DNA from 2 places in the Umezakia ovalisporum Ak1311 genome. Region 2 is predicted to be linked to the other one. Evidence: predicted binding sites of a transcription regulator. Region 2 holds the regulator's gene; the other holds the start of a gene.
What was found. The regulator HrcA, encoded in region 2, represses chaperone genes, less so after heat shock. The targets are predictions, from matches to a motif close to TTAGCACTCNNGANTCNNGAGTGCTAA.
Positions count from the first base shown of each region.

Region 1: a site for HrcA is predicted at 1,962-1,988, ahead of groL (chaperonin GroEL). Genes of this name have one in related genera too.

Region 1 is NZ_JANQDJ010000053.1:4,790-21,862, reverse strand. It holds gene NWP25_RS10155 (hypothetical protein) at 1-124, opposite strand, end outside; gene groL (chaperonin GroEL) at 268-1,929, opposite strand; gene NWP25_RS10145 (MraY family glycosyltransferase) at 2,089-3,171, shown strand; gene NWP25_RS10140 (DNA-methyltransferase) at 3,221-4,306, shown strand; gene fabG (3-oxoacyl-[acyl-carrier-protein] reductase) at 4,926-5,690, opposite strand; gene trxA (thioredoxin) at 5,911-6,228, shown strand; gene NWP25_RS10125 (hypothetical protein) at 6,958-7,347, shown strand; gene NWP25_RS10120 (YraN family protein) at 7,374-7,862, opposite strand; gene NWP25_RS10115 (pentapeptide repeat-containing protein) at 8,091-8,603, shown strand; gene NWP25_RS10110 (protochlorophyllide reductase) at 8,767-9,747, shown strand; gene NWP25_RS10105 (Uma2 family endonuclease) at 9,909-10,484, opposite strand; gene dnaG (DNA primase) at 10,608-12,608, opposite strand; gene tftA (hormogonium tapered terminus morphoprotein TftA) at 12,736-14,088, shown strand; gene NWP25_RS10090 (alpha/beta hydrolase family protein) at 14,152-14,814, opposite strand; gene NWP25_RS10085 (hypothetical protein) at 15,004-15,393, opposite strand; gene glcD (glycolate oxidase subunit GlcD) at 15,560-17,029, opposite strand.
Region 2 is NZ_JANQDJ010000046.1:725-14,878, forward strand. It holds gene NWP25_RS08210 (cytochrome P450) at 1-582, opposite strand, end outside; gene NWP25_RS08215 (acyl carrier protein) at 597-842, opposite strand; gene NWP25_RS08220 (fatty acyl-AMP ligase) at 883-2,604, opposite strand; partial or broken gene NWP25_RS08225 (IS701 family transposase) at 2,803-3,768, opposite strand; gene crtW (beta-carotene ketolase CrtW) at 4,737-5,516, shown strand; partial or broken gene NWP25_RS08240 (DUF2834 domain-containing protein) at 5,641-5,880, opposite strand; gene hrcA (heat-inducible transcriptional repressor HrcA) at 5,894-6,991, opposite strand; gene NWP25_RS08250 (rhodanese-like domain-containing protein) at 7,370-7,729, opposite strand; gene NWP25_RS08255 (DUF3352 domain-containing protein) at 7,883-9,595, shown strand; gene cysE (serine O-acetyltransferase) at 9,727-10,491, shown strand; gene NWP25_RS08265 (Npun_F5749 family FMN-dependent PPOX-type flavoprotein) at 10,742-11,326, opposite strand; gene NWP25_RS08270 (DEAD/DEAH box helicase) at 11,339-13,504, opposite strand; gene NWP25_RS08275 (M20 metallopeptidase family protein) at 13,515-14,154, opposite strand, start outside.

The sequences.
Region 1 (17,073 bases), on a different contig from region 2:
CGACTGCTTTTTTAAATTCAAACTTAACTTTATTGTCAATAGATTCGACCATACGATTAAAGACGTAGGAAATGCCAATAATATAAATGGTCAAAATAACTAAATTTTGGTCACCATTTCTCATATATCAGAATATTAACTCCCTGTAATATTTTTTCTGTAGTATGCAAGAAATTATCATATCCTTGATGCTCGATAAAAAAAACAGTTTGCCGTAACCAGACAAACTGCATACAAAATCAAAATATTTACATGAGTAAGCAGAGGTTAGAACATACCCATGCCACCCATGCCACCCATGCCGCCCATACCACCCATACCACCCATGTCAGGGGCAGGAGCTGCGGGTTTCTTCTCTGGTTTTTCTACAACAATGGCTTCGGTGGTAATGACCATACCAGCAATAGAACCAGCGTTCTGCAAAGCTGAACGTACTACCTTAGCAGGATCGATGATGCCAGCTGCAATCAAATCTTCAAATTTTCCAGTAGCGGCGTTGTAACCAATATTGAAATCGGTTTCCTTTACTTGAGAGACAATGACGGAACCTTCGTCACCGGCATTGTCTGCTATTTGACGTAAAGGAGCTTCCAATGATCGTCTGACAATATCTGCTCCGATTTTTTCTTCTTCGCGAAGGCTGTCTTTGATTGCGTCTATTTTTTTGGTCAGGTTAATCAGGGTTGTCCCACCACCGGGAACTATGCCTTCTTCCACAGCAGCTTTGGTAGCGTTGAGTGCGTCTTCAATCCGTAGTTTGCGGTCTTTGAGTTCGGTTTCTGTAGCTGCACCCACTTTAATCACAGCGACACCGCCAGCTAGCTTGGCAATACGTTCTTGTAGTTTTTCTTGATCGTACTCTGAGTCAGTTTCTGCCAATTGCTTACGAATTTGAGCAATGCGGCTTTGTACCTCTGGTTTGGTATCGCCAGCAGCGACAATTATGGTGTTTTCCTTGTCGATGCTTATTTTCCGGGCAGTTCCCAGCATTTCTACAGTAGCGGTGTCCAAGCTCAAACCGATTTCTTCAGAAATCATTTGTCCATCGGTAAGAATGGCAATGTCTTGTAACAGTGCTTTGCGGCGATCGCCAAATCCGGGTGCTTTGATAGCAGCCACAGTGAGTACACCCCGTGCTTTGTTGACTACCAAGGTTGCTAAAGCGTCTCCTTCTACATCTTCAGCAATAATCAGTAAGGGTTGACCGAGACGGGCAACTTTTTCCAAGACTGGAACTAAATCCTGAATGCTGCTGATTTTTTTGTCGGTAATCAAGATCCGAGGGTTGTCAAATTCTACTAATTGTCTCTCCTGATTGGTAATGAAGTAGGGAGAAATATAACCTCTGTCAATCTGCATCCCTTCCACTACTTCCAGTTCGGTGGTTAGGGATTTGGATTCCTCAACAGTGATTACACCGTCTTTGGTAACTCTTTCCATAGCTTCGGCAATCATCGCCCCGACTTCTTCATCATTACCAGAGGATACAGTCGCCACTTGAGCGATCGCACTGCCTTGTACTGGCTGTGCTGCTGCGGCAATTTCTTCTACCAGCGCTTCAATGGTTTTGTCGATCCCCCGCTTTAAGCTGATGGGGTTAGTACCAGCTGCGACGTTTTTTAAACCTTCTCTAATCATCGCCTGTGCTAAAACTGTGGCAGTGGTGGTACCATCACCGGCGATATCCTTGGTTTTGGATGCCACTTCCTGAATCAGTCTTGCACCTGTGTTTTCTAAAGGATCTTCTAATTCCACTTCTTTGGCAACTGTGATCCCATCATTGACGATTTGGGGTGCGCCAAATTTTTTTTCTAAAAGGACATTACGACCTCTTGGACCCAACGTAATTTTTACCGCGTCAGCTATGGCGTTGACACCCCGTTCTAGCGATCGCCGTGAATCTTCATCAAATGAAATAATTTTTGCCATGTTTCATTTCTCTAGCGCTTCCATTAAACAATTTAGCACTCACCAGGGCAGAGTGCTAATAACCCAAATAGCTGAAACAATAAATGCAAATAAAAAAAATTGGGTAATATTACAATTGATACTCATATAGGACACTAGCAGTAATGCTTGAATTTGGGAATGAATTTATACAACTTTCTTAAATCCCTTGGCATTGCCGACCCTAGCGGCTCCGGCTGGTTGGCAGTGGTATTCACATTTGTTTTGGCTTGGCTGGTAACGTGGCGTTTGATTCCAACAGTACGCAAATTTGCCTTGCAGGTGGGTTGGGCTGACCAACCCAATGCTCGACGACTTAACCGCGAACCTTTGCCTAATGCAGGGGGTTTAGCCATCTATGCAGGAGTTATTGCCGCAATGGTATTAGCTACCCTCTTACGACCCATCGCTCTGCAAAATGTATTGGCTCAGGTGCTAACTATCCTACTAGGAGGTTCAGTCCTAGTGCTGGTTGGTTTTATTGATGATCAGTTTGGTTTACCGCCTTCTGTCCGCTTATGGGCGCAGATTGTTACCGCATTGTTGCTGTATGCTAACGGCATCACCATCGAGGTTGGTTTCCACACGCCTATTGACTCGCTTCTTTCCATGACGGTGACAGTACTTTGGGTAGTCGGTATTACTAACGCCATCAATTTGATGGATGGCATGGATGGATTAGCGGGGGGAGTCAGTTTTATTACTGCTATGAGTTTATTGGGGGTTGCAGCCCAATTTCCCAATCGAGCAGCAGCTATTTTAGTACTGGCAGCTTTAGGGGGTGCAGCACTAAGCTTTCTGCGTTACAACTTCCACCCATCCCGGATTATCATGGGCGATGCGGGGGCATACTTTTTTGGTTATGTGCTGGCTGCAACCAGTATTTTAGGTAACCTGCAACAAAATACGATCTTTGCTCTGGGACCGACAGTATTATTTCTTCTGTTGCCAGTAGTAGATACTACACAAGTGTTTATACGCAGGTTATTAGCAGGAAAAAACCCTCTCAGTACTCCAGGTAAAGACCACCTACATCACCGTTTATTGGCCTGGGGATTTTCTCAGCCCCGTGCTGCCTTTACTCTTTGGTCAGTTACTTTAGTTTTTAATTTACTAGCAATGAGAATACAAGGTGTGACTTTGGTGGTGATAGTTCCCACTGCTATTAGTATCATTCTGCTATTGGGCTTTACCGTTTGGCAAAGAACCTTTAATAATTCCTAATTGCATCACCATGCCACTATCAACGTTAAAGACTTGTCCACTATTGAATATGAGACTTAAGTGTAAACCCTACTACGAAACAAAATTTGGTGCTGCTTATCTGGGAAACAGCCTAGAGCTAATGGCTGGTGTTCCTGATGAAAGTGTAGATTTAATTTGCACATCTCCACCATTCGCATTGGTACGTAAAAAAGAATACGGAAACGTTGACGCTGATGAATATGTGGAATGGTTTAAAGACTTTGCCACGCAATTTTACCGTATTCTTAAACCAACAGGCTCATTGGTTATTGATATTGGTGGTAGTTGGGTTAAAGGAATGCCTGTGCGTTCTCTTTATCATTTTGAATTGGTAGTTGCTCTGTGCAAATTAAAAGAGAAAGGTGGATTAGGCTTTTATTTAGCTCAAGAATTATATTGGTATAATCCTGCTAAACTGCCTACTCCGGCTGAATGGGTGACTGTCCGTCGGGAAAGAGTTAAGGATGCGGTAAATACAGTTTGGTGGCTATCAAAATCACCCCATCCCAAGGCTAATAACAGAAGGGTTTTAAAGCCTTACAGTGCAGCAATGAAAAATTTATTGAAAAATGGTTATGAAGCCAAATTAAGACCTTCAGGACATAATATTTCCCACAAGTTTGGCAATGACAGAGGAGGAGCTATTCCACCAAATATTATTGACGGGCGCGAGGATGAAAATAAAGATGAGATAGGACAGCCAACAATCGTAAAAGAAATGTTTTGGGAAGATTCCATACAAGCTGTTAATACTATTTCAGCTTCGAATACTGCCTCTAACGATTATTATCAAAGGCGATGCAAAGAAGAAGCTTTTAAACCACACCCTGCAAGATTTCCTCAAGCTTTACCAGAGTTTATTATCAATCTGTGTACAGAACCAGGTGATATCATATTAGACCCTTTTGCAGGTTCTAATATGACAGGTCGGGTAGCAGAAACCTTACAAAGAAATTGGTTTGCTTTTGAGATTCATGAAGATTACATCAAAAGCTCAAAGTTGAGATTTGAAGAAGATGCTCCTTTGCTTGTTGAACCTCCATCAGATTTACCACCACTCATATCAGAAAATACTGATAATAACAATCAGGAAATAGAGTTAGGACTGTTTTAAAACAATCTCAATTTCATCAAATGTAAGAGAAAAAAATTAAGAAGGTTTACTTGTAAACATTCAGAAACGTTGAATGTTGATACAAAACTTTACATTGTTGATTATAATTAAGTCTACAAAGGGTGAAATTGTCAACATAACATCATATCCTCAAACCAATGAACTTAGCGAATTTTATCTAATAGTGTGTTTCCCCATTGTTCAGGAATACATGAAAGCTGTAAAATAAGATAATCTATCAAACTCACATATATTTGTATCGTATCAATACTGGATAATCATTTTTAGGCAGTTCCCTCAAGATATTTTTGACAATCTTGGGAAATGAGTTTATAATCACTGCTAATTAAAGTATTTTAATCCTTCGCCCAAAACTTAACATGTTTTGGGCTATTTTTATCAGCTTTTTCTTAACATTCAACACTTCTGATTGGTTGTATAGTTTGTGTAGGTGCTTGTATCTTAGTCTGGATGGGAAAATTAGTGATTACAAAATTACTAGACTTTAAACTACTCCCTTCCCGTCAAAAGATTACTTATATTTTTCTCTGTATCCTCTGGGCTTCTGTGGTTGGTTATTAAGAATGTAAGTAGTTTAACAATGGGAAGGGAGTAGTCGTTACATCACCATCCCACCATCAACGTTAAAGACTTGTCCAGTGATGTAGGCGGCCGCAGGATCTGCAGCGAGGAAGCGCACCATCCCAGCTACTTCTTCTGGTTGACCGTAGCGACCTAAAGGAATAAATTTCAAAATATCTTCGGTGTTGTTGAGATTGCTGGTCATGTCTGTGGTAATGAAGCCAGGGGCTACGGCGTTCACTGTAATACCGCGAGAAGCTAGTTCTTTGGCGACGGTTTTAGTAAAGCCGATGACTCCTGCTTTGGCTGCACTGTAGTTCGCTTGACCAGGGTTACCCATTTGTCCGGCAACGGAGGCAATATTGATAATCCGTCCAGAACGTTGTTTGAGCATGATTTTACTGACGGCACGTGTGCATAAGAAAACACCAGTCAGATTTGTGTCAATTACAGCTTGCCAATCCTCTATCTTCATGCGTAAAAGTAGTGTGTCGCGGGTAATACCTGCGTTATTGACAAAAATATCAATGTGCTGGAATTTCTCCATGACCGCTTTAATTAGTGTATCAACTTGCTCGGCTTTGGATACGTCAGCTTGTAGGGCGATCGCCTGACCTCCAGCTGCACTAATTTCTGCAACTACTGTGTCAGCAGCACCGCTAGAACTGGCATAATTAACTACTATATTTGCTCCTTGGGATGCTAGATCGAGGGCTATCGCTCGTCCTATTCCCCGTGAAGCACCTGTAATAATTGCGACTTTTTCCGCCAAAGTTTGCAAATTTTCTGGCAAAATTTCCATAAATTATTCCTCAGTTTTTAAAATAACCGCGCTAATGATCTTATGGTGATTTGTGCCTATAAGTTAAAGATTTTAGATATATATCCTTCCTGAATCAGACATCTATACCTTTGGGAATAGTGCAAAATTTAGCAACAATAAAAACAAAATGATGATGTGCCGATTCTTGGAGGTACACATTACCATTAAAAGCAATCAATAAAAATTTGGTGTGTATCACATGGCGACAAAAAAACAATTCAACAGTTTTGAAGAAATGTTATCTGGTTCTGACCTACCAGTCTTGGTAGATTTTTATGCTGATTGGTGTGGCCCTTGTCAGATGATGGTGCCAATTTTAGAGCAGGTTAATGCCCAACTGCAAAATCGTTTGCGTATTGTCAAGATTGACACCGAAAAGTACAGCGGACTAGCAACTGAGTACCAAATTAATGCCTTGCCAACCTTGGTACTATTTAAGCAGGGTCACCCAGTAGAGCGAATCGAGGGCGTGATGGAAGCAGAAAAATTGGTGCTACGTCTCAAAAATTTCATTTAAGAAATATTAAGATAGAGACGCGAAATTTTGCGTCTCTAGATTCTAAAAAATTAATTTTTAGGGGCTAAATGTTAAAAGTAATTAAAAAATTTTGCTAAAAGTTAAGTCTTAATTAAAAAACGACTTAGTTATCAACCAATAGGGTTGAGTTGAGAAAATTGTCAGTTGGGTAGAACGAAGCCAAAGTCAACAAAGTCCTCTAAATGTTGGGTTCCTCTTTGAGGAAGCTGTACCTACTTTCCTCAAGACTATGAAATTTTGAGTAAAAGATAGCTTTGCTACTTTTGTGATCAGCTAGTGACTTTATAGTTAGGGTGCTGTCATATTTTTAAATCATAAGTCCTACGGATACGCTACCGTTAAAATACTGAGATGCTGTGAATTTTATTGACAAGTTTCTCATGCAAAGCAGTGAAAGACAAGCTGTGTAGTTGGGCAAAATGCTAAAATTTCCATCCTACTGAAGTATCTTTTGCCCGATCAGGTGTACTACTGTGTGATGTTAATTAACAAGTCTGACTTTGAGCTAACAAAATAAACCTCTCGTATCACGCTTTCGCGAGGACTGCTATTGTATCAACTAACAATGAACTTAGATACAAAAAAGCTTCAAGAATAAAAATTGGGTAAACCTCCCCATAAGAAAACGGGGGCTTTTACCCTACCGGGAACAGCGATCTATTTACGAAGATAGAAATGTAGGATGGGCGTTAATCCCAAGTAGAAACTATGGAATATTTATATTACCTGGCTAATGCGAGTCTCACTGTGAGGATTGTACAACATCTGCACGCCAGACCCCACATGCCGATTTCTTTCGTCACCGTAATTCATCAAATTGATGGCTGGGTTGTGAGGATAAAGCTCAAAGATCCAGTTTCCCCCCAAGAGGATGGAGACTTTCGCGCTTTTCTCAATGAATTAGGAATTGGCTATGTGCCACCGATGCGGGTGCAAATGGCACTTTGGAGTTTAGAAGCAGGACAATGCCCCGTAGAGGTCATGCGCCGCTATCAAGTAGCCATCGTTTCCCATGGTAGCCCGGAGAGAGAAGAGATTGAAACCTTCCGGCAACAATTCGTTCGGGGGCTGGGTTACTGTCCAGAAACACTTGCGTAGTTTAGCTACCTTTAAACGCTCCAACATCAGGCCTCAATTGAAGAGTCAAAAGCTGCTGGTAGATATTCTTGCAGATAAAATTGGTATCCATCTGCTGATAAGCTAGCTACAGGTTCTGGAGTCCATGTCAGCTGAGTGCGCTGTTTTGATATTCGCTGAAAGTAGACAATAGCAACATCAAAGCGACATGGGTAATCAGCTTTTTCAGGATACTGAGCTAAAAATATTCTCGCCGTCCGCCAAATTTTTGCCTGCTTTTGTTGTGTGATGGCACTTTTACCCCCTAAATCCCAATTTCCTCGACTACGGGTTTTCACTTCGACAAATGCTACTGCGGGTAATTGGTTAACCAAGAGTTTTTTTTCACCGTCTAGCTGTTTTTGATGCAGCTGGGCGATAATGTCGATTTCTCCCCAAGGGCTGGAAAAGCGACGATGCAAAATCGTCCAGCCTTTTGAATGTAACCATTGTGCTACCAAATCTTCTCCTAGTTGACCAGTATTGAGAGATTTCATAAAAATTTGTATAATGCCGGGTTATTAAGTATCTTTGATACCATAGCTAAAATAAAGAACGTAAATTTTATTACTCCAAATTGACCAGGGGGTATTATGCGCCATTTTTGCATTGGTATTTCGTGGTTTTGATTTAGGTAGAATATTTTTGACTTGAATAACTTTTAGACAACAGGGAAACAATATCGAGATAATGAGAGGGAGGGGAATTTGCCACTGGTTAACAATATGATGAATACTACATTCAGTAATCGAATTTGGGCCAGCATACTCAGTGTATTGCTTTGGGTATTACTTGGCATTACAGCAATTTTAGGGTATAGTCCCACTGCTGTAGCCCTAGAATATAACAAAGAAATTTTGACAGAAGCTGATTTTTGCGGGCGTGATTTAAGAGACTCTAGTTTTACCAAAGCTAATCTCCGCCAAAGTAACTTTAGCCATGCTAATTTGCGCCGTGTCAGCTTTTTTGCAGCCAATTTAGAATCAGCAAATTTAGAAAGTGCTGATCTCTCATTTGCCACTTTGGATTCAGCCCGACTCATCAAAGCTAATTTGACAAACGCGATTTTAGAAGGTGCGTTTGCTGCTAACGCTCGGTTTGATGGTGCAATTATTGATGGCGCAGATTTTACTGATGTCCTCCTGCGCCCCGATGAGCAAAAGAAATTGTGTCAACTTGCTCAAGGTACTAATCCAGTGACTGGGCGAGATACAAGGGAAACTTTGTTTTGCCCCTAGGGAAAGAGGCTATTAATTTTTTTTACAAAGAAGTGGGAGTAGGAGTAATATTCCCCCTCTGTTGGTTGTCCTGTTTTCAAAAATTAAAACTTGATGGCTCGGTGGTATGAGATCATTAAAGACCGTCAGTATGTCAAAAAACGATTCATGCAGTTTTAATAAAATGACACAAGATCAGAAGTCAACTGTCGTGATCACGGGTGCTTCCTCTGGGGTGGGTTTGCAAGCCGCGAGAGCGCTTTCTCAAAAGGGATGGTACGTGGTGATGGCCTGTCGGGATTTATCGAAGGCGGAAAATGCTGCTAAATCTTTGGGAATGTCGCCGGACAGCTACACAGTCCTACATATCGATTTAGCTTCTCTAGAGAGTGTTCGGCACTTTGTCAATGATTTTAGAGCAACTGGCAAATCTCTGGATGCTTTGGTTTGCAATGCGGCAATTTATATGCCTTTAATCAAGGAGCCATTGCGAAGCCCAGAAGGATATGAGCTGACTGTGGCTACAAATCACCTTGGTCATTTCCTTCTGTGTAATCTCCTTTTGGAAGATTTGAAAAACTCACGAATGGCTACGCCAAACAAGCTACTAGAGCCAAGGCTGGTAATTTTGGGAACTGTGACCCACAACCCGAAAGAGTTGGGAGGGAAAATTCCCCCCCGTCCAGATTTAGGGAATTTGCAAGGTTTTACCGCCGGATTTAAAGAGCCGATTACGATGGTTGATGGCAAGAAGTTTGAACCTGTCAAGGCTTATAAAGATAGCAAAGTCTGTAATGTTTTGACTATGAGAGAGCTACATCGGCGCTATCACGAGTCACACGGTATCACTTTTAGCTCTCTTTATCCTGGTTGTGTGGCTACGACTGCTCTATTTAGAAATCACTATCCCTTGTTTCAGAAAATTTTCCCAATTTTCCAAAAGTACATTACTGGGGGGTTTGTGTCTGAAGAGGAGGCTGGTAATCGGGTTGCGGAGGTTGTTACTGATCCCGCATATAGCCAATCTGGTGCTTATTGGAGTTGGGGAAATAGACAGAAGAAAAATCGTAAGTCCTTTGTTCAAGAGGTTTCTAATGAAGCGAGCGATGATGATAAAGCTGAAAGTCTGTGGGAGTTGAGCGCGAAGTTGGTGGGATTAGCATAACGGCTAAATTAACTTACAACTGAATATGGGCCTCAAAGCCATATTTTCCACCGGTGGACGGTCAATAACGGAACCATCTAGACAAGGCCTGCAGCCTTTACGTTTGGGTGGTTCCCAGATTTCTAGAGAGGACGTGGATGTGTGTTTGTTAAGTTCAAGGTTTATCTGGGAAATATTTTCGATAAATTTAAAACTAAATCAGGTAAAATGGGTAGGTTAACTGTTTCGTTAGGTAACAAAATTAATTTGCAGCGATAGCCAAATTTGTTTTGTAAATCTTGATAAGGATTGCTGTAGCATTCCAAATAATTATTTACTAAATTAAATATCCAATAATTACTAATAGCTGCTTTTGCATAAATCGGTAATTTTATTTCTTGGTCATATTTTAATGAGGAATCAGCAACTTCTATTAGTAGAAATATATCCTCTGACTGAGGATGAGTTTGCAGATAGTCATCAGAACGATTTTCCACAATGACTAAATCTGGTTCTGGTTCGCTTTCATGAGAAATAAGAATTGGTTCTTGTCCTCTAATAGTTGCCTGTTCACCAACAAGATTCAATATCTCACGATACAAGCGGGTATTACAAACAGAGTGTGCTGTACCTTTAGCGACCATTTGGACTATTTCTCCTTCTATTAGCTCTACTCGGTCATCCTCTGTAAAGAAGCCGAGTTCCGCCAGACGGTGATATTCATCTATGGTGAAGCGTTTACCACGAATTAGGTTCATGATAGCTAAGGTATACAGGGTTGTTTTTATTTTAATCTTTTTGGAAGATTACCGACTTATTTAAGAATTCGGCAATCTATATTTTTCATTTAAACTATCACTAGTAATCATTGAGGAAAAATATTAAAGCAAGTCTGTAATTGAAAATTGTCGCTGGCGATCTAGTTCTTGCAGTTGCATTTTCTCGTTGTAGAAAGATTGATAATATGATTGCCATTTTTCAGGCTCCGCTTGTGCATCAGTTTTTTGCCAAAGTTCTAAAAAGTACCGATAGCGCTTTTCTCTCAACACTCTCTCCATACAGGCCATGGCGGCTTGAACAACTTGGGTTGTCCGCAGCATTTCTTTTTTCCATTTTTCGTTGAGATGAAATAAATGGGACACTGATTCTATTTCTTCTGATGATTCTAAATATCTATCTTGTAAACTCGATATAAAGTCTACTTCCTCCGCTGTTGATTCTAGAATATTTTGCCACAATAATCGATGATGGGAAAGACTAAATTCTAAGTTTCGTTCTTCTAAGGTGTTTAAAATATTTTGACGTTGTTCGGGACAATGCAAGTAAATTCTTAGCAGTAAAGCTTCTGCTGATTCTAAAAGACTGCGATCGCCTGTGAATGAAGACTCAGGTGTTGTGTTAACCGATTTTTTCTTACTTGTTAAAGGTTTAGAATACCCAACAGTAGTTGGTGTAATTTGAGTTAATAGATTTTCTGCTCGTAACGGTATCTGGCTGGCATCCCCTGAACTTAACATTTCAGCACAGTGGAAAATATAGTAATCACGTGTGTCTTTATTTTCAATTTTTTTAAGTATCTTTACAAACTCTTGAGACACTGCTTGAAAATCTGTAGCTTGTCTCAAGTCGCGGTTATTCATGATTTGCTGAATTTGCCAATCTATCCAAAGTGGAGCGCTATCAAGAAGTTCTTTACGCTCAGTCGAAGACAGCTGATCTATTCCATTATATCTATACTTACGTAGTGCCGATAACCGAGCTATTGTACTTGCTAAAACCTTATACTCGGATGAGCCATGGGTTTTCACAAAGTCATCAGCATCTTTACCTTTGGGTAAACTGAGAATTTTTAACTTGGCTTCACCTTTGTATACCAAATCGGCAATTTCCCCAATGGCTCTTTCTGCGGCGATATGACCGGCTTTGTCAGCATCAAAGTTGAGTATCAATTCTTTAGATTCGGTGTAGCGTAAGACTAACTTGACTTGTTCAATGCTTAGAGCGGTTCCCAGGGATGCTACGGCGTTAGTAATGCCCGCAGCATGGAGAGAAATGGCATCAAAATATCCTTCCACGACGATGGCTTGGTCAAGTTGAGCAATTCCACCTTTGGCTTGATCAAGGGCAAATAATGTTTTGCTTTTGGTGAATAGTTCGGTTTCTGGTGAGTTTAAATACTTGGGCTGCTCCTGGGATAAGGTTCTACCGCCAAAGGCAATTACCCGGCCTTGAGCATCCCGAATGGGAATCATCAAGCGATCGCGAAACACGTCGTAATAACCGCTTTCTTCCTTACGTGGTTTAATCAATCCAGCTTTTTCCACTAGTTGCACTGGGTAATGTTTATCTTCCACGAGATAGCGATGCAGGGTTTCCCATCCTGGAGGTGCATAACCTAGGTGAAACTGCTGAATTGTTTCTTCCTTGAGTTGGCGATCGCATTGCAAATATTGGTATGCTTTTTTTCCTTGGCTTTGTCTGAGAGCGTGTTGATAGAAATGTTCAGCGGAAGCCAGAACTTCATATAACTGCTCCCGCAAGGAAATTTGACGCTGTAATTCTTGACGCTGTTCTGGTGCGAGGGTTTGTATGGGTACTTGGTAACGTCGTGCTAAATCTAAAACTACTTCTGCAAAAGAGTGTTTTCCCAAATCCATTAAAAACTTAATGGCATTTCCCCCTGCTTGACAGCCAAAGCAATAGTACATTTGCTTGGACTGACTGACTGTAAAACTGGGAGTTTTTTCATCGTGGAAGGGACACAAACCGACAAAATCTTTACCACGCTTACGTAAAACTACGTATTCAGAAACAACATCAACAATATCAGCGCGTTGTTTAATTTCCTCAATTGTGTCTGGGTGCAAGGGGGGAATTTGCATTTTTGTTGATTGCTTCGTAGTGATAACTACTTTGTCTCTAGTAACTGAAAGCTATTATATTGTTGCACCCAAGGCAACAATCATGTATAAAATTGCTTCAGCTTAGTTTTTAGAGGAAATACTGACGATGGGACGTATTTTTATTTCGGCTGCTCACGGAGGTAAAGAAGTAGGAGGTATTGATCCAGGCTCGATAGCAGGTGGTACAAGGGAAGCTCAAGAAATGATTTTGCTTCGAGATTTGATTGTAGCAGAATTACGGGCGCGCAGTTTTGATGTTTTGTCAGTTCCCGATGACCTCAGCAGCACCGAGACTATTGCTTGGATTAATTCTCGTGGTCGTAGGGTTGATGTAGCCCTAGAAATTCATGCCGATGCAGCTAGAAGTGCTGATGTGCGGGGTGCGAGTGTCTATTATATTGTCAACAACCCAGACCGCAAGACTAACGCCGAGTTGCTACTGATGGGGCTTTTGCGTCGTGTCACTCAGTTACCACATCGGGGAGTTAAGCCAGATACAGATAGTGGCTTGGGTAGTTTAGCATTCTGTCGCCAAGTTATCATTCCTTCTTTATTAATGCAAGTAGGCTTTCTGAGCAGTCCACAAGATCGGTCTTTGCTGCAAAATCGTCGCCGTGATTTTGCTTTGGGAATTGCCGATGGATTAGCATCTTGGAGTCGGGTAATTGACCCCGATTCACTAACTCCTGTTGAACCAACTTATCCAGCAATTAATATTAATATCAATCGTCAGAAATATCCTGAACAGGGAATATTAGTTAATGGTAATTCTTACATTCCTATTGATTTGGTAGATCAGCTCAGGATTGATGTATCAAAATCACCTAAGATTAACCGAATTAGTTATCGGAGAATAGTTTATATCAAAGCTATCGATTTGAGAGATTTTAATGTTTCCATCGGTTGGGATACAGCAACTCGTACAGTTAATTTAAGCTCAATTTTATCAGTCTGTGTAGATCAACTTGACCGGATTATGTCACGGGGTAATACATCAGAAGTTGAGTTACAATTATTTCTGAGAAACAACAATGAAAGTGCTCTGCTGAATTTTCCTGATATTCCTAAATTATATCGAGAAGAAGGTAACGCAGAGGGTGTGAACTATGATATTGCTTTTTGCCAAATGTGTTTAGAAACTGGGTTTTTACGTTTTGGCGGTGATGTCAAACCTGAGCAAAACAACTTCGCTGGTTTAGGTTCTATTGGTGGCGGTGCAGAAGCTGCATCTTTTCCTAGTGCTAGAATTGGGGTGAGATCGCATATTCAACATTTAAAGGCTTACGCTAGTTTAGAACCTTTAGTAAATGAACTTGTAGACCCAAGATTTCGCTTTATCACTCGTGGAATTGCGCCATCAATTTATCAGCTTTCCGGGCGCTGGTCAGTTGATTTAGACTATGGTACGAAAATCTTAGCAATAATAAAACGATTGTATGAGTCAGCAAGACTTTTGTAATTCGTAATTGCTAATGGGCTAGGCCCCAGGCTTTACTTAAGGGTTTTACTTTTTTTTGAGGGACTAAATTAAAGTGGTTACAGCCCTGTTTAAATGTTGAACAATCCAATTCTGCACTAGGTGGTGTACTTCGTCGGCTACTTCATCTAGCCCATGATTGGCATTAGGATACAAAATTATGTGCTTGGGTTGTAAAGCGTGCTGATAAACGTATTGTGAACAGCTAGGGGGTACTAGTTGGTCAGCCATACTATGCACTAGCAGTAATGAGCATCGTGTGGCTAATTTTGGTGCAGCATTGATACTATACGCTTGAGTAGCAAGTGTGACAACAGTGTAAACTTTAGGAGATTTTGCCGCAGGTTGGATGACCACTGCACCCCCATTTGATACCCTGACTCGTAAAAAAGCCAGCCCAATTAGCACATCTAGGATAGAATTTACCAGTTGGGTTGGGTAAAGGTGGCGTATTCTTAAAGAAGCGATGGTGCCGCTTCTCATATCCTGACATAACCGGGGATAAAGTCCGGGAGCAGGTGTATCCCATTCCCCACCAACACCACCTACCCAAATCACGGCCTTGTCAGCATCTTTTACAGGGTAATAGCGGCAATAAGTTGAATCTCGGCTGGTTACTGGTTTGACAGGATAATATTCTTCTTCCTGTGGTTTGAGTAAAACATCGTGGAGTCTGATCTCGAATGATTCATCATGGATAGACCCCACAAACAAACTCCACAATCGATCTCACATTAAGTTTAGTTTCTCTGTATTTCTGAGCAGTAACCTCTATCGGAAGTAGTACCATTTTTGTGGGAATAATTATCCCCAATTGCTTTTTGGAATCCCCTGGTCTTTAGACAGGGGAGAGGTTAAATTAATGCCCCGCGGAAGTCGTTTAGAAGAAGGTGGGACTTAGAGGATTAAATAACTGTGCCAAGTTTGTTGGGAATTATAGCTATCCTGTTCAGGAACTAACAAGCGCCAACTTTTACCCTCTGGCTGAATTTGTAGATAAACTTCAAAAGGTTGTTGCAATTGAGTCAACTGTCTTTTTGGCAGATGAAAAATTAAATCATAGGTTCCCCGGACACGGAAAACTGGTAAATTTTCAATCGTCAGTGGTTGTTCTTGGCGAATTGTTAAATGTTTAATTTCAAAACTCTGAAAATCTAGATCTAGTTTTTGGTTAAGTTGTTGCTGAGTTTGCTCTACCTGGAGTGTGAGGGCTTTTTGAACTAATTCAGTATTTGGCAGCAGTCCAACAGTTCCACAACCAGTCAATAACACCAGCAAAATCATCATTAGCAATAGCCGCACAATCTTTTTTGACACAATACTCGTCAAACTTAGTCTACAACAGAATCCAAATTTTCTATTACAACATTGCGTACCTTTGGGTTTCCCTCAGCGCGCCTTTGGGTTTAAAGGAAAAAACTCACCGCAAAACCCAGAGAGAAACCGCATAAAATTAAAACTGTTCCACCCCTGCAAACTTCTTCATATTTGTATTTGCAGCTTCACCACAAGTTCGCGGCGTGGGGAATATCTTTTCAGGATTTGCCAAACCCTTGGGATTAAAAACTTGGCGTATCCATTGCATACTTTCCAAATCAGCATCACTAAACATATCTGGCATATAACATTTTTTATCTGCACCAATACCATGTTCTCCAGAAATGCTACCACCTACCTTTACACAAAGCTTGAGAATCTCCCCGCCAACTTCCTCCACTTTTTCTAAAGCACCTGGTACAGCATTATCAAAAAGAATTAATGGGTGGAGATTACCATCACCAGCGTGAAACACATTGGCAATTTTATAACCAAACTTTTGACTTAGCGCTTCAATTTCTTGCAAAACATAGGGTAATTGAGTCCGAGGAATCACACCATCCTGGACGTAATAATCCGGGCTTAAATGTCCAGCCGCAGCAAAAGCAGCTTTACGACCTTTCCAAAGTTTTAATCGCGTTTCTGGGTCACTGGCAGAAGTTACATTACGTGCCCCATTTTGCTGACAAATTTCAGCAACACGTTGTTTATTGACCTGAACTTCCACCTCCAAGCCATCAATTTCCACTAATAAAATAGCCTGAGCATCGCGAGGATAGCAATTTGTAGCCACAACATCCTCAACTGCATTGATACTTATGTTGTCCATCATTTCCATGCCACCGGGAATAATTCCCGCACTGATGATATCAGAAACACTTGCCCCAGCAGCTTCCACACTGGCAAAATCTGCTAATAAAACACAAATTGATTCTGCACTTTTGAGAATCCGCAAGGTAATCTCTGTAGCGATACCCAAAGTACCTTCAGAACCCACAAAAACACCCGTTAAATCATAACCAGGCATTTCCGGTACTTGTCCACCTAAATCGAGAATTTTCCCTTCCGGTGTGACAATTTTTAAACCTAAAACGTGGTTAGTAGTGACACCGTACTTGAGACAATGCACCCCACCGGAGTTTTCGGCAACGTTACCCCCAATTGAGCAAATAATTTGGCTAGAAGGGTCTGGAGCATAATAAAACCCAGCGCCACTAACAGTTTGTGTTACCCAGCTGTTAATTACCCCTGGCTGTACCACAATGTGCTGATTATCTAAATCCACATCTAGTATTTGCCGCATTAATGAGGTAACAATCAAAACTGAATTTTCTAAAGGTAAAGCACCCCCAGATAGACCAGTCCCAGAACCACGAGGGATAAAGCTTAAAGAGTATTTGTTACATATTTTCACCAGTTCGGCGATTTGTTCTGTAGTTCGGGGTAGTAATACCACGGCCGGACGTTGACGATAACTGGTTAAGCCATCGCACTCATAAGTAATCAGTTCTTCTCGGCGTTGCACTACGCCATTTTTACCAACTACAGCCTCAAATGCTCTGATAATAGGTTTCCAGTTGTATTGCTTTTTCTCTTGGGTAAGCATAGTTTTTTATCATGGGAGGTAGACATATCACCATTTTTACCAGA
Region 2 (14,154 bases):
TATCATTACTTGATTTTGATGTTCATAGGCTTCTAAAGACCAAGGTTGTTGTAATAGAAAAAATTGTTGAGAAGACCAGTGAATAAGTTTTTCGCAATCTTCCTTGGGAAAACCAAATATTTGAGCAATAGTCAAGCCTGATAAAGGACTAGCTAAATCCTTGATAATATCCATCTCCCCTTTTTCCTCAACTTTCGCAAGTAAATCATCAACTATTTCCTCTATTGTTTGACGTATTTTTTCTACGGCATTGGGGGAGAACGCTGGAGTCACAGCTCTTTTAAGCCGAGTGTGATCAGGTGGATTTAAAAACAAAAACCATTGATTAGTTGTTTGTGAAAGTGTTTGTAAATCTCCTTCCTTTACATAGGCACTTTTTAGCTGAAGACGTTCAGGAAGATTATCTACAGTGAATCGCTTATCATTTAAAATACTAACGGCATCGGCGTAACGAGTAATAATCCATGTCCCAAGAGCACTTTTATGAACGGGATCTTCTTGACGCAGATAATCAAATACAGGATAGGGATTAGCGTGAAATTCTGGATCAAAGGGGTTAAATACAACTTTCTTTGTTTTCATTGTTAAAATGACCTCTATTTTTTAGCTAATTCATCTACTAAATATTCAGTCAGTTCGGGAATTATGGGATATTCCCACAATAATGTTGGGTCTAGCTCTAAATCCAGCAAGGTTTCTAACTCACCAGTAAGACTCAAGGCAACAGAAGAATCTAAACCGTAGGTAAAAATAGATTTCTCTAAATCAATGTCTTCGCTATCAATACCTAGAAGACTTGCTAGGTTATCTATTAGCCAATGTTCAATTTTCGTTCTATCCATAATAATTATTAAAGTTTGGTTCGAATTACATTGAGGGTGATTATAATGAATTTTGTTGCCATTGTGCAACCACTGCCAGAACTTTGCTCAAAAAAGCCCGGCGACAAGCCTGTCGTTGAATTTTACCACTAGAGGTTTTGGGAATACTCCCTGGTTTAATTAAGGCCATGGCATAAACTTGTAAGCCATGATGGAGAGCAAGGGCTTCACGAATAGCCGAGAAAACTTCGTTGACATTTAACTTCCTCAAATAGGTACGCTCTACTTCCTGAACAATAACCAATTTGTCTTGATTATCTATTTCTACAGTAAAGGCCGCACCACAATCTAACCGTAGAGCCTGATGACTTTGTTGTAAGGAATATTCAATATCCTGGGGGTAATGATTCCGTCCCCAAATAATTATTACATCTTTGATTCTTCCCGTGATAAATAGTTCCCCTTCTACCATGACACCTAAATCCCCTGTGCGGAGAAAATTTCGTTTATCTCCATTAGCTAATTTAGCCCGAAAAGTTGCGATGGTTTTTTCTTCTTGTTGCCAATAACCCTGAGCAACACTAGAACCTGAAACCCAAATTTCTCCTACTTGATTTTCATCACATTCTAAACAACTTTCAGGATCGACAATTTTTACTTCCATATTTTCCCACACATGGCCGCAACCCACGAGTTCCTGATAATTTTCACTATCTTTCTCAGCTTCTACTATTCGATTATTCTCTAAGGATTCTGATTGAACATTTAGGTAAACTGGCTCATCTTCAATATTACCGCCAGAAATCATTAACGTTGCTTCTGCCATGCCGTAACAGGGATAAAAATATTGAGATTTAAACCCAGAAGATTGAAATTTATTAATAAAGCTTTCTAGGGTTTTTCGTCGTATTGGCTCCGCTCCATTGTAGGCACTTACCCAAGTACTGAGATCAAGGGTTTTTTGTTCTTCAGGGGTAATTCTCTGGACACATAATTCATAGCCTAAATTTGGACCACCGCTATGAGCGGCTCCATATTTCGTAATTGCTTTCAGCCAAAGAATAGGATTTTTTAAGAAAGATTCAGGCGACATTACAACGCCTAGAAAACCTGTATATAGCGGTTGAATAATACCATCAATTAAACCCATGTCATGGAAACTTGGCAACCATGTCACAGAAACACTTTTTTCTGTAAGTTGAGATGCTTTTTGAATATAAATGGAATTATGGGCAATATTGTCATGGGAAATCATCACTCCTTTGGGCGAACCCGTTGAACCCGATGTATATTGAAGAAAAGCCAGAGTGTTAGCACTAATATCTGGAAGCTGTAGGTGAGGGGTTTTGTCATAATTTATACTATCTGTTGCCAAAAAATTTGTTGCTGGCAAGTTTAAAAAAGTCTCAAGTTTTGACTGAATATTTTCTAACACAGAGCTAGTAGTGAGAATAATTTGAGGTTGAGAATCTTCAATAATTGCCAGTAATCGAGACATTTTTTGATTACGCCTTGGTGGGTAAGCCGGAACTGCCACAACCCCAGCATATAGACACCCTAAAAAAGCTGTAATAAATTCTAAACCTTGAGGATAAAGCAATAAAGCGCGATCGCCTTCGGAGCAAAGAGATAGTAATGTGTCAGCAATGGCCTTTGATTCTTGCTGTAAGGTTTTGTAATCAATGCAGATTTCTTGATTTTGGCCATCCTTAAGAAAGATGTAGGCTAACTGATTGGGAGTGTGCTCTGCTCTTGTGTCAAGAATTGAGGTTATTGTTTTCATTGCAAGGGGTGATTTGGTTTAATAGGAATTAACTTCAAACACTAATGGCCATCGCCCTTAGTGGTATTTGGTTTAAATAAAATAAAACTACTAAAATATAATCACATATAGTCAGATATCATTATATATACTATTGTTTAGGAACAAAACTATCCCTACCTCTATAAAATCAGTTCCCATTGCTTCACAAGGATTTGAACGATAATCCCCCCAACCTAATTCATTCTTACTCTGCTTTAAGCCATATTCCACCCATGTTCTTAAGCCATAGAAATTCCCAACCTCTATTGGTGTAATATCCGGGTATTTACTCATAACATACCAGGTAGAGTTTCTAGGTAAGTTCTCTATATCTGTGGTAATTTGCCAACATCTATGTTCTCAACGTTGCCCGTGTATTATTTCTCTAATAAATGGATTTTCACTGCTTAAGTCAGAGAATACTCTTTTAAACTTCTGCCACTTTAGGTATTGAGTATACTGTTCCTTAAGCAATTATACATAATCGTTTGAGCCCATTGCTACTAGATAATTTAAATCTAGTTCATCTAATGCAGATATAAAATTTGTGCTGCTTTCGCCATATAAGCCATCAGCTAGTACCAAGTTGAATTTAAAACCCATCGACTGTAACTTTCGTATTAGCATTGCCCCGATTTGAGGCTTGGTCAGATATTTATCTTCTGGCTTTAACTTCCCTCGTGGTTTGTACACTTCAAGCAGTAGTGGGAATGTCATCCCACGGAACACACCATAGGCTGTAACTACCGCCGCAACTCCATTCTCTACTTTGCCCAAATTGCCTATATACTGACGTTTTACATAATCTGTTGTATTACCTTTGTTTTTATCTCCTGTTTCATCAATAATTAAAATGATTGGTCTTCCTTTTAATACCTCTAAAATTAGCTCTAATCTCAAGGTTCCTAGCTCTTCTACCTCCCAAGATGATGTAGGTAAAAAATGATGTAGTCCTTGATAGTTATCTAGACCGACAACTTTCGCCACTTCAGGTATACTTTTCCGTTTTAAATCAGAAATACGTCTTATATATAGATATTTGAAAGCTTCAAAGTTCTTAACATCCGAAAAAAGATTTTTATACCACAAGCAATGTTCATCCACAAACTTGACGGTTTTTATGGGTGAACGAGGCTCTACCATTTTCTTTATCTTCGTTTTAGAATTTGTAAATTATTATACTACTGCAACGGTGACACAAGAGAGTTAATAACTTTTAACTTTTCTCAAGGTGCAGATTGCCGTCGGGCAGCTGGTTTTTGTACGGGTTGTTTACCCTTACTGTCGATATTAACATATCACAAATTACTCAGGGGCGGAGCGCCGCATTTCCTAATTTAGGCAAGGGATGGAGGCTACTTGTGGCGTAAACGCCACAGAAATTTAAGCTTTTTGTTGAGCTATATATTGAATAACACTTGTAGATATGTTGCTAGTGTACCTTTAGCTAGGGGCGTGTCAATTTAGTGATGCTTTGACCCTCCCACCCCTTAAAGGGTGGGATTCTTGTTTCATTCAGCCCACTTGTCTACAGGAGTTTCCCCTCCTAGATAGAGGTTCTTTTGTCCACAAGCTTTAGATTCTGTGGTAACCACAGTGCTTTTTAATCCTTTGTTCAAAATCATAATTGCTGCATTGTGGCCACGGTGGATAATTGTCCGGCAAGAATGGCATTTGTGAGTAGGAGTAGACAACGACTTTTTAACCCCTGTTCCACAAACAGCACAATCTTAAGGTGTATACTATGGTGCAACTGCCATGGCCCAAGTATGAAAAACTTGGCAATAGTAGTCTAACCAATCAGTGAAGAACCACCACAATGCATCCCTGATAGATTGAGCTAAATGGTGGTTTTTAACCATATTTCCTACCTGCAAGTCTTCATAAACTACCAAGTCCTTTCACTGGACCAGGGCTCTTGCAGTCTTAACTGCAAAATCTTTAAAGAGTTTTTGGCATGGGGATGATATGTGTAATAATAATTAAGATATCTTAATAATTCTACACAGTTTGGGATGAGTAGCCTTGTCTATTGGTTTCTGGCCAATGCTGAGTACTTGTCCACGACTATATTTTCAGATTTTCACGTCAATCCTACGCGGAGTAAAAGCGTGTTTCAGTTAGAAGAACTACCAGTGCCTCAAGTAAAAATCACTAGTACCCCAACAGTGAAAAGTAAATTCCTGTACAGGGGGGTTTTCATGGCCATGGCCATTATCAGCATATGGGCTATGAGCCTGGCTTTGTTAATTTATATTGATATATCCCAATGCAAATTTTGGATGTTATTGCCGCTCATACTTTGGCAAACATTTTTGTATACGGGATTGTTTATTACAGCTCATGATGCCATGCATGGGGTAGTTTTTCCCAAAAATATCCAAGTCAACCATTTTATAGGGTCATTGTGCCTATTTCTCTATGGTCTTTTATCCTATCCTAAACTTTTAAAAAAACATTGGTTACATCACCATAACCCAGCCAGTGAAACAGATCCAGATTTTCACAACGGTAAGCATAAAAACTTTTTTGCCTGGTATTTTCATTTTATGAAGGGTTACTGGAGTTGGCGACAAATTATCACATTAATGACTATTTATAACTTGCTAACATATTTTTTACATCTTCCAGAGGATAATCTCACTTATTTTTGGGTAATTCCCTCAATTTTAAGTTCCTTACAATTATTTTATTTTGGAACTTTTTTACCCCACAGTGAACCAGTAGAAGGTTACAAAGATCATCATCGTTCCCAAACCATTAGCCGTCCAATTTGGTGGTCATTCATAACTTGTTATCATTTCGGTTACCATCACGAACATCACGAATACCCCAATATCCCCTGGTGGCAACTACCAGAAATTTATCAAATGTTGAAACCAAAAGTCTAAATCAAAGGTGGAATCAATACTCTAGTTGGTGAAAACCTGCTAGAGCAAATTCTGAGGTAGAATGTGGAATCTCCGTGGCTTTAGCCCTGGGAGTGTCAACAACGGATTTTTGTTTTCAGAAAACTTGTAAAGCTAAATAAGGCAAGAGGGCAAAAGCAGTAGTAGCAAAAGCCCAAGCCGGTATTTTTTGCCCTCTACCATCAATAAGTAAAGGTGCGCTGTAAATTACAGGCCACATGGCCGTGAGATTGAATAATACTATTACTATGGGGTTAATACCTTGCCATTGCCCCAAGGAAAGTTTTTGAATTAACTCCAATGTGTCTGGTTGACCTGGGGGTGCAAAGATAAAAGCATAGGTAATAAATCCTCACCAATTAACTAAAAGCTTCCGAGAGGTAATCAGCAGCAGCAGCCACAACTGTAATCGCACTTTCATAATCAAGGCGTGTGGGCCCCAAAACTCCTACGCTACCTACAGGTAATAAACCCCGACGATAAGTAGAACTAATTAAAGTGCAGGTGCGTATTGGCTCTAATGGGTTTTCTGTACCAATGCGAACCGTTACCTTAGACTTACCCAAATCTTCTGTTTCCGATTCTTCAAAGATTAATCGCCACAATTGGTCTTGTTCTTCTTCCAGGAGATGAATAATTGTCTGTACTTGCTGTAATTGAGAAAATTCTGGCTGACGCAAAACTTCCGCTACACCCCGAACCATAATTTGAGTTGTGGTTGGTGTTAGATGGCGACGAGTTAATTCTGCTACTGAACTTTTCAAGAATTCGCCATAGCGTTGAAAAGCCTGGTCTAAGTCACTCCAGTTCAAGGTAGTTAATTCCAATAAACTGCGTCCCCGCAAATGGGTATTCAAAAAATTAGAGACGATCTGTAATTCATGATCTATTCCCTCGGAATCAAGTGTTCCTTCTTCCTCCTCTGGAGACAAATTCATCAGCCTGGAATGAGTCTCATAAGTATCTGTCACCACAATCAGCATAATTTTGTTGGCTTCAATCTGCACCAATTGCAGATGTCGCAAAATTGCTGTATTGGTTTGGGGCATAGTAATTAAGCTAATGCAACCACTGACAGTTGCTAAGATTTGCGCTGCACCTTGCAATAAGGCTTCCCAACTCCAATCTTCCCATTGCAGGCGATTTTGCAACGCCAATTCAACCTCTTTTGCGATGGTATCCGTTCGCATAGTACCTCCCAGAGAAGGTTTCATTAACTGGTCAACATAAATGCGGTAGCCAGAATCAGAAGGTATTCGTCCAGCAGAGGTGTGTGGCTGGTATAGTAACCCAGATTTTTCTAGAACGCACATTATATTCCGAATTGTGGCTGAACTTACACCTAGGTCATACTCATCAACCAAAGTTTTTGAACCTACAGGCTCTGCTGTAGCGATATAGTGGCGTACTGTTGCCCAAAGTATATGCTGTTGTCGATTCGTTAAGTGGACTTCCATAGGGTATGTTTTACTGAAGGCAAATTTTAATTAAACTGAGAAAAAAATTGGGATTTGAAAAAAATATGAAAGTAGTTAATTAATTTAGCAAAATATTTAGTTTTATTTTCATCACTAAGTATCAACTCATGTGATGGTTATTTTGTCAAATTAAGCTATTACTGCTAAAATTGTTTACTTTAAGTAGTATTGCAGCTTTTTTTCAAGGAAGTTGTATTTTAGAATACTTATTTTTGAGCAAATTCATATACCTGGACTATGAGTAAAATCTGGGTAATGCTGAAACTCTCAACTCAGATTCATTGTCTTAACAACAGCATTGCTCAAATCTGACAATCAGCGCGATTTTAGCAATGCCATCTGTCAGGGCGTGATCAACTAATACTTGGGAATAGAAGAATCAACCAATAAAGAATAGGCATCAATGCCACCCATAACATTTTTAACATTTGTAAAACCTTCCGCCATGAGCCACTGGCACATCTGAGCAGAACGAATACCGTGGTGACATAACACAAGAGTTTCGGCTTGGGGATTGAACATAGTCAGAACTTGATCTCCCCATTCCGCAAATTCGCTTAGAGGCAGGTTAACAAAGCCCTCAATGCTAGCGGCTGCCAATTCTTGAGGCTCGCGCACATCTATTAACTGAATACTTACATCATCAGAAGTCAGACGTTGAGCCAGTTCCTCTACACTAATCTGAGTAATGAGTTGACTAGAAGGATTCCCTGTCATGAGATTTTTGTAAACAACCTTATACCTTTTATGGTGGCAGAAAATCTTTTTCCTAGCATCAGCATCTATTCCTAAGGGGATAGTTATAGTAAACTGCTTCCTTGCCTGTAGGCTTTCAAATCCAATCAATGTAAAATTTATATCTGGTTTAGGATGTCTAATGTGAATAGCCAACGCTCATTCTTTGGTTTCTTGGTAGCTGGTGCCATGGCACTGCTGATTGTAGCCATAGCCGGATTTTACTGGTTTGTGGCCAAAACTCCGGTAGACCTAATGGCCTCTACTTCTCGCCCCAATGCTGCTATCTTTGTTTCAAAACTTGCTCCGGCAATGGTTTCATTACTGACAAATCCTGAGCAATTACAGTCCTTAGGGCTTAAAGAACAATTATCTCAACTCAAAAGCAGTTTATTAGCTAACAGTATCATAGATTACAAACAAGATATTAAACCCTGGCTAGGAAATGAAATTACTCTGTCCGTCACCACTCTAGACATTGATCGTGACCCAAAGAACGGACAGCAACCAGGGTATCTCATGGTATTAGCCGCGGATAAACCAGCAAAAAGCCGCGAGTTTTTAGACTTGTTCTTTTCTCAACGGGTATTAGCTGGAGCTAACTTAGCTGTTGAGCAATATCAAGGGGTAAAGCTCATATCTGACAATTCCAATTTCCAACTACAACAAAATTCCCTAACTGGTGCAGTTGTCCATGGCTTTGTGTTATTCGCCAATCATCCCCAGGTGCTACGAGACGCAATTAATAACGTCCAAGCACCTGATTTAAATTTGCCCAGTTCCCCCCAATACCAAAAAGCCCTGCAACAAATTTCTCCAGCCTCCCTTGCTACAGCTTTTTTCAATCTTCCCGCTTTGGCACAATGGCAAGGCTTAAAATTACCACCTGCAACTTTCCATAGCCAAATTATTTCTTTATCTTTAAACCCCAGGGGATTGTTAGCAGAAACAAACTTTTTCACTGACTGGGAAATCATGCCTCCCTCTGCACCACTTGCTCAACCTGTAGGCGCTTTAGAATACATACCAGATGGGGCAGGGGTAATTATTGCCAGTTCTGATTTAAACAATTTGGATAACAGTGATTTAGGGCAACTCTGGACACAAGTCAAAACTGTTTTTTCCGGTTCTGGTACTGATGGAATTTCCAGCTTAGTGGCGCCATTAAGAGAACTGCAAAAAAACCAAGGGATAAACTTAAAAGAAGATATCTTTAGTTGGGTAAAAGGTGAATATGCTTTAGCCTTGTTACCCCATGGAGAATCAACTTATCCTGATTGGGTTTTTGTGGTAGAAAAATTAAAGGATGTTCCAGAAGGAATTTCTCATTTGGATACCATCGCTTCATTCCGTGAACTCAACCTCAGTTCTTTTAACTTGAATCAACAGAAAGTTTCTGCCTGGACAAAGTTAACTGCGGTAATTGAACCCACTAATACCAAACAACCCCCAACATTCGCCATTGATACCAAAGTACAAGGAGTACACACAACTCTGGGTAATTACGAAATTTTCGCCTCCAAATTAGAAACTTTGGCTGAAATAATCACAAACTACCAAAGCACTGTGATGGCTGATAAAGAAGCGCTCCGTTCCCCCAGGGTTGCTGAGGTCAGAAATCCCAATTTCCTAGATAGTATTGTTGCCATTCCCCAACCCAATCAGGGGTATATATATATCGATTGGACAAAAGGCAAAACTATGTTAGAAAGTCAAGTACCAATTTTGCAGTTAGTGGAAATAGTGGGTAAACCGTTTTTGCAAAACCTGCGATCGCTTACCATTAGTAGTTACGGTAACGAGGAAAAATCCCTCAAAGGCAAAGTACTATTCCAATTCCTAGACTAATCAAGTTTTACCTTTTTTCTTGTAACCCTGACTCAACATCGGTGATTTTCCAAATTTCTCACTTTGAGAGTTGACTCCAGGAGCGATACTATGGGATAGTATCTCGTTTTGCTTTCCGAGGGTACTTTCTCGTGCTATCTAGACTAAGTGCTGACTTTCGCATCATATTTGAACGTGACCCCGCTGCTCGTAATTGGTTGGAGGTCCTGTTTTGTTACCCAGGTTTGCAAGCCCTGCTATTTCACCGATTGGCTCACTGGCTGCATAATATTAGTATTCCATTTTTACCCCGGTTAATTTCTCACACAGCCCGGTTTTTGACGGGTATCGAAATTCATCCCGGCGCAACCATTGGCCAGGGTGTATTCATTGACCATGGCATGGGGGTAGTAATTGGTGAGACAGCCATAGTGGGAGATTATACTCTCATTTATCAGGGTGTCACCTTGGGGGGAACTGGTAAACAAACAGGTAAACGCCATCCCACAGTAGGGGAAAACGTGGTAGTGGGAGCCGGTGCAAAGGTTCTGGGTAATATTCATATTGGCAATAATGTCCGCATTGGCGCAGGGTCAGTTGTTCTCAGGGATGTACCTACAGATTGCACAGTTGTGGGGGTACCTGGTCGCATTGTTTATCGTTCTGGCGCGCGAGTTGCTCCCCTAGAACACAACAACTTACCAGATTCCGAAGCTGAAGTCATTCGTGCCTTAGTTGATCGAATTGAATCCTTAGAACAACAAATACAAAATCTACAAAACAATCAATCTTCCCCAAAAACTCATGTTTTGTCACTTTCTGTAGTTTCTAACGAAAGTGACTTGTTACAAGATGCTCCCCTATGTAGCCTCAGAGATAAAGCAATTCAACAATTTCTCGATGGCGCAGGAATTTAGTATTAAGTTTGTATAAAAAAAATAGAGTTAGATATAGTCAAATATCATCATGTGCAAAAAGCATGAGCAATATTTAGGGAAAAGAATTTAAGGGAGGTTTATTTAGGTCTAACCCTGGCAAAATATATTCAAATGATTTTAGTGGAAAGACACATCATTAAATAGTCTCATTAACATGGCCAAGAAATTGACGGTTCTCTTTCCTTTCAGAATCTCTTTCCTTCTAGCAAGGAGAGATGTCAAAACAACACTAGGGATTAATTTCCTCCCTAGACCAAACTTCTTGTTCATCGCGCCGATAAATGCGCCGATTTTGTGGCTCCCCCCGCAACTCTAAATGATCTACTTCCACTGGTTCTAATAGCACTAAGCAAAAATTCGGCACTGGCTTGGCAAAATCAGGTGGTGATGGCTCAAAGGCCTTCCCTTCCTCTACTCTGGTTTGACCAGGGTGAGGCCAAGCAAATTGTAAACGTGCTGAATCACTTAATTCTTGCCAAGTTTTGAGCCGGGCTGCTTGCAAAATACAGTCAGAATCATTAACTCCTATTACACTTAAGGAACCAGAAAGGCGAAATTGTTCTCTTGTCTTGGGAAAGTACCAACAAATTTCCCCCCAAGGTTGTTTTTGTATTTGGTTAACTTTATGACTACGCCTATCAGTAATAAATTTCAGTTGGTTGGTATCTTCCAGAAAACCTCGAAAAACAACCGTACGATTGGCAGGACGATAGTTTTCCTGGACTGTTGCCAGTTGGAGGTAACGGGCATAAGCAAGGCTACGATTAAGATGAAGCGCACGAGCGATAGCACTGCGCCAAGGAGCAATGGACATTATTTAAATTACCTACCAACGTAAAATTTGCTGCTTCATTTCTATCAAGTCTAAGTAATCCATCGTAAAAGCTTTTCTTAAAAGAGAATGGGGGATAAATTGATCATATTTTTGCAGTTCTGGGGCTTCTGCGGAACTGACTAAATCTTCTGCTGTAATTCTTTGCTCACACAGTGAAACAAGTTCAGTTTGCAGATATTTAAATTTATCTTTACCTAATTTGATTATCAAATAATAAGGATTCACCCCACTAATACTGCTAATTTCTAATGATTCTCGACAAAAACAGTTCAGCAATCTTTCCAAAGTTCGGTATGCAATTGTACCCATCCAAGGAAAGATGCAACATTGACCTTCGCTTAATTGTAAAACATATTGTTGATCTAATCCTGCCTTGCGTGTTAGTTGCCGCACTTCCTTTAACCGTCCTTGGGCATTGTTTTTTAAATAGCTATATTCAACATCTTCTAGTAATACTTGCCGCATTTTCTGCAAAATTCTTGTATGAATACAACCACCACCGCCCCGCCAATTAATAATACTAGCTTTACCTGTAACTTGCTTAACTAAAATTAGCTTTTTTTTAAAATAAACTTCTACAACTTCCCAACTTTTACCTGCTAAGGCAAATTGATTACCCACAGGTGGTAGAATGGAAATAGTACCAATTTCTTCTTTTCCTTGCTTGACTATATATTCTTGATGTTCAGCAAACACTGCGTAAAACTGAAATTTCCCTACTATTTTTTCTCCTGCTAAACCAATAATTAATTTACCTCGTTCTGTTTGCTGAATGTGGTCTATGTCCATTAAATAGCGTAACAAGCTCTTAAAGTCTGCCGCAGAAATAGCTGCAAAGGGCGATAAATTTAAAATTTGTTTGGCTAAAGCACCGGGTGTTATTTCTCCTGTTGCTGCCAAAATACTCATTGTTTGATGATACAACAAACTCAAAGGATATTTAACTGGTAGTATCGGCTCAATCCAAGCTTCTTCTAGATAAAGTTGAATAATAGCAATACATTGTAAGAGTTGCCAAGGAATTTGTTCTGGTAAAGGCGCTTCAGATAATGGTTGATTTTCCTCACATATCAAGCGCATATCAGCAGCTTCACCTCTTCTACCACTGCGTCCTAAGCGTTGTAAAAAGCTGGCAACAGACAAAGGGGATTCTAACTGAATTACCCGCTCTAAATGACCAATATCTATGCCTAATTCTAAAGTTAATGTGGCAGCAATCACAGCGGGATGATGAGGTTCAGCTATAGCATTTTCCGCAGCTCGCCGTAAGCTAGCAGATATACTGCCATGATGTACGTGATAAATATCTGGTAGTGCTTGTTGTGCAGCAATTTGGCGCAAGGATGCAATTATTGATTCTGTTTGGGTGCGGTTATTGGCAAAAATTAGGCATTTACGAGATTTACTCAAGTTAAAAATATATTGTTCATAAGCTGTAAATTCTGATTCATCAATTGAATTATTAAGATAAAAATGTTCTACAGCCAGCTTGATTTGGCGTTTTTCTGGGGCAGTTATCGGAGTAATTACTGGCTGTTTAGTTCCAGAACTTAACCACTCTTCAGCCATTGCATAATCACCGAGGGTTGCTGATAAACCAATACGCCGGGGTTGAGTTTTTGTCAAGGTGGCTAAACGTTGTAATTGACAAATAATTTGAAAACCACGTTCAGAACCCATAAAACAATGGATTTCATCAATAATTACAAATCGTAAATCACCAAATAAGTGAATTAACTGATTGTGCTTGTTAATTAACAGGCTTTCTAAAGATTCTGGGGTAATTTGCAGAATACCTCGGGGATTTTTTAAAACTTTATTTTTGTGACTTTGTGTTACATCACCGTGCCAATGATATACAGGAATATCTGCTGATTTGAGCATATCGTTGAGGCGATGAAATTGGTTATTAATTAAAGCTTTGATGGGGCTAATATATAATGCACCAATACTGTGAGGAGGTTTTTCGTGTAATAAGGTCAAAACTGGTAAAAATGCTGCTTCTGTTTTCCCAGATGCAGTTGCCGCCGCCACCAGCAAATGAGCATCTGTGTTGAATATAACTTCACAAGCTGCTAATTGTATTGGTCGTAATTCAGACCAATTGTGATGATAAATATACTCTTGGATAAACGGGGCAAGTCTGGAAAACGTCATCGGTTATTGGTCACCTGTTCAAAAATTTCTCTACACTACGAACAAATATTTCTACACCCATGGCCAAGGCAGTTTCATCAAAATCAAATTTGGGATGATGATGAGGATAGGCAAGATTTTTCTCCGAGTTGGCAGAGCCGAGAAAGAAATAACAACCAGGAACTTCTTGTAAAAAGAATGACATATCCTCCCCCCCCATAGTTTGACATTCTGGTACAACACCTAGGGAAGTTTCTATGACTTCTTCTGCTACTGACTTGATCAATTCTGCCATGCCTGCATCATTAATTACTGGTGGATAAAGACTCCAATACTCTAATTCATATTTTGCACCATGACTTTGGCAAACTCCCGCGATGATTTGCTCAACTCGTTGGTGAAAAAATTCTTGTAAATTGGGGTTAAAGTATCTGATAGTACCACTCATCCGGGCTGTGTCAGCAATAACATTAAGTTTTGTTCCTGCATGCAGTTCTCCCACTGTCACCACAGCTCCATCAATGGGGTTGACGTTACGAGATACGATGATTTGTAGTGCATTGACAATTTGGGCAGCAACTACCACCGAATCAACGGTTTGATGAGGCATAGCACCGTGTCCGCCTTTGCCTAAAACAGTGCAGTTAAAGCATTCCACAGATGCCATCAAT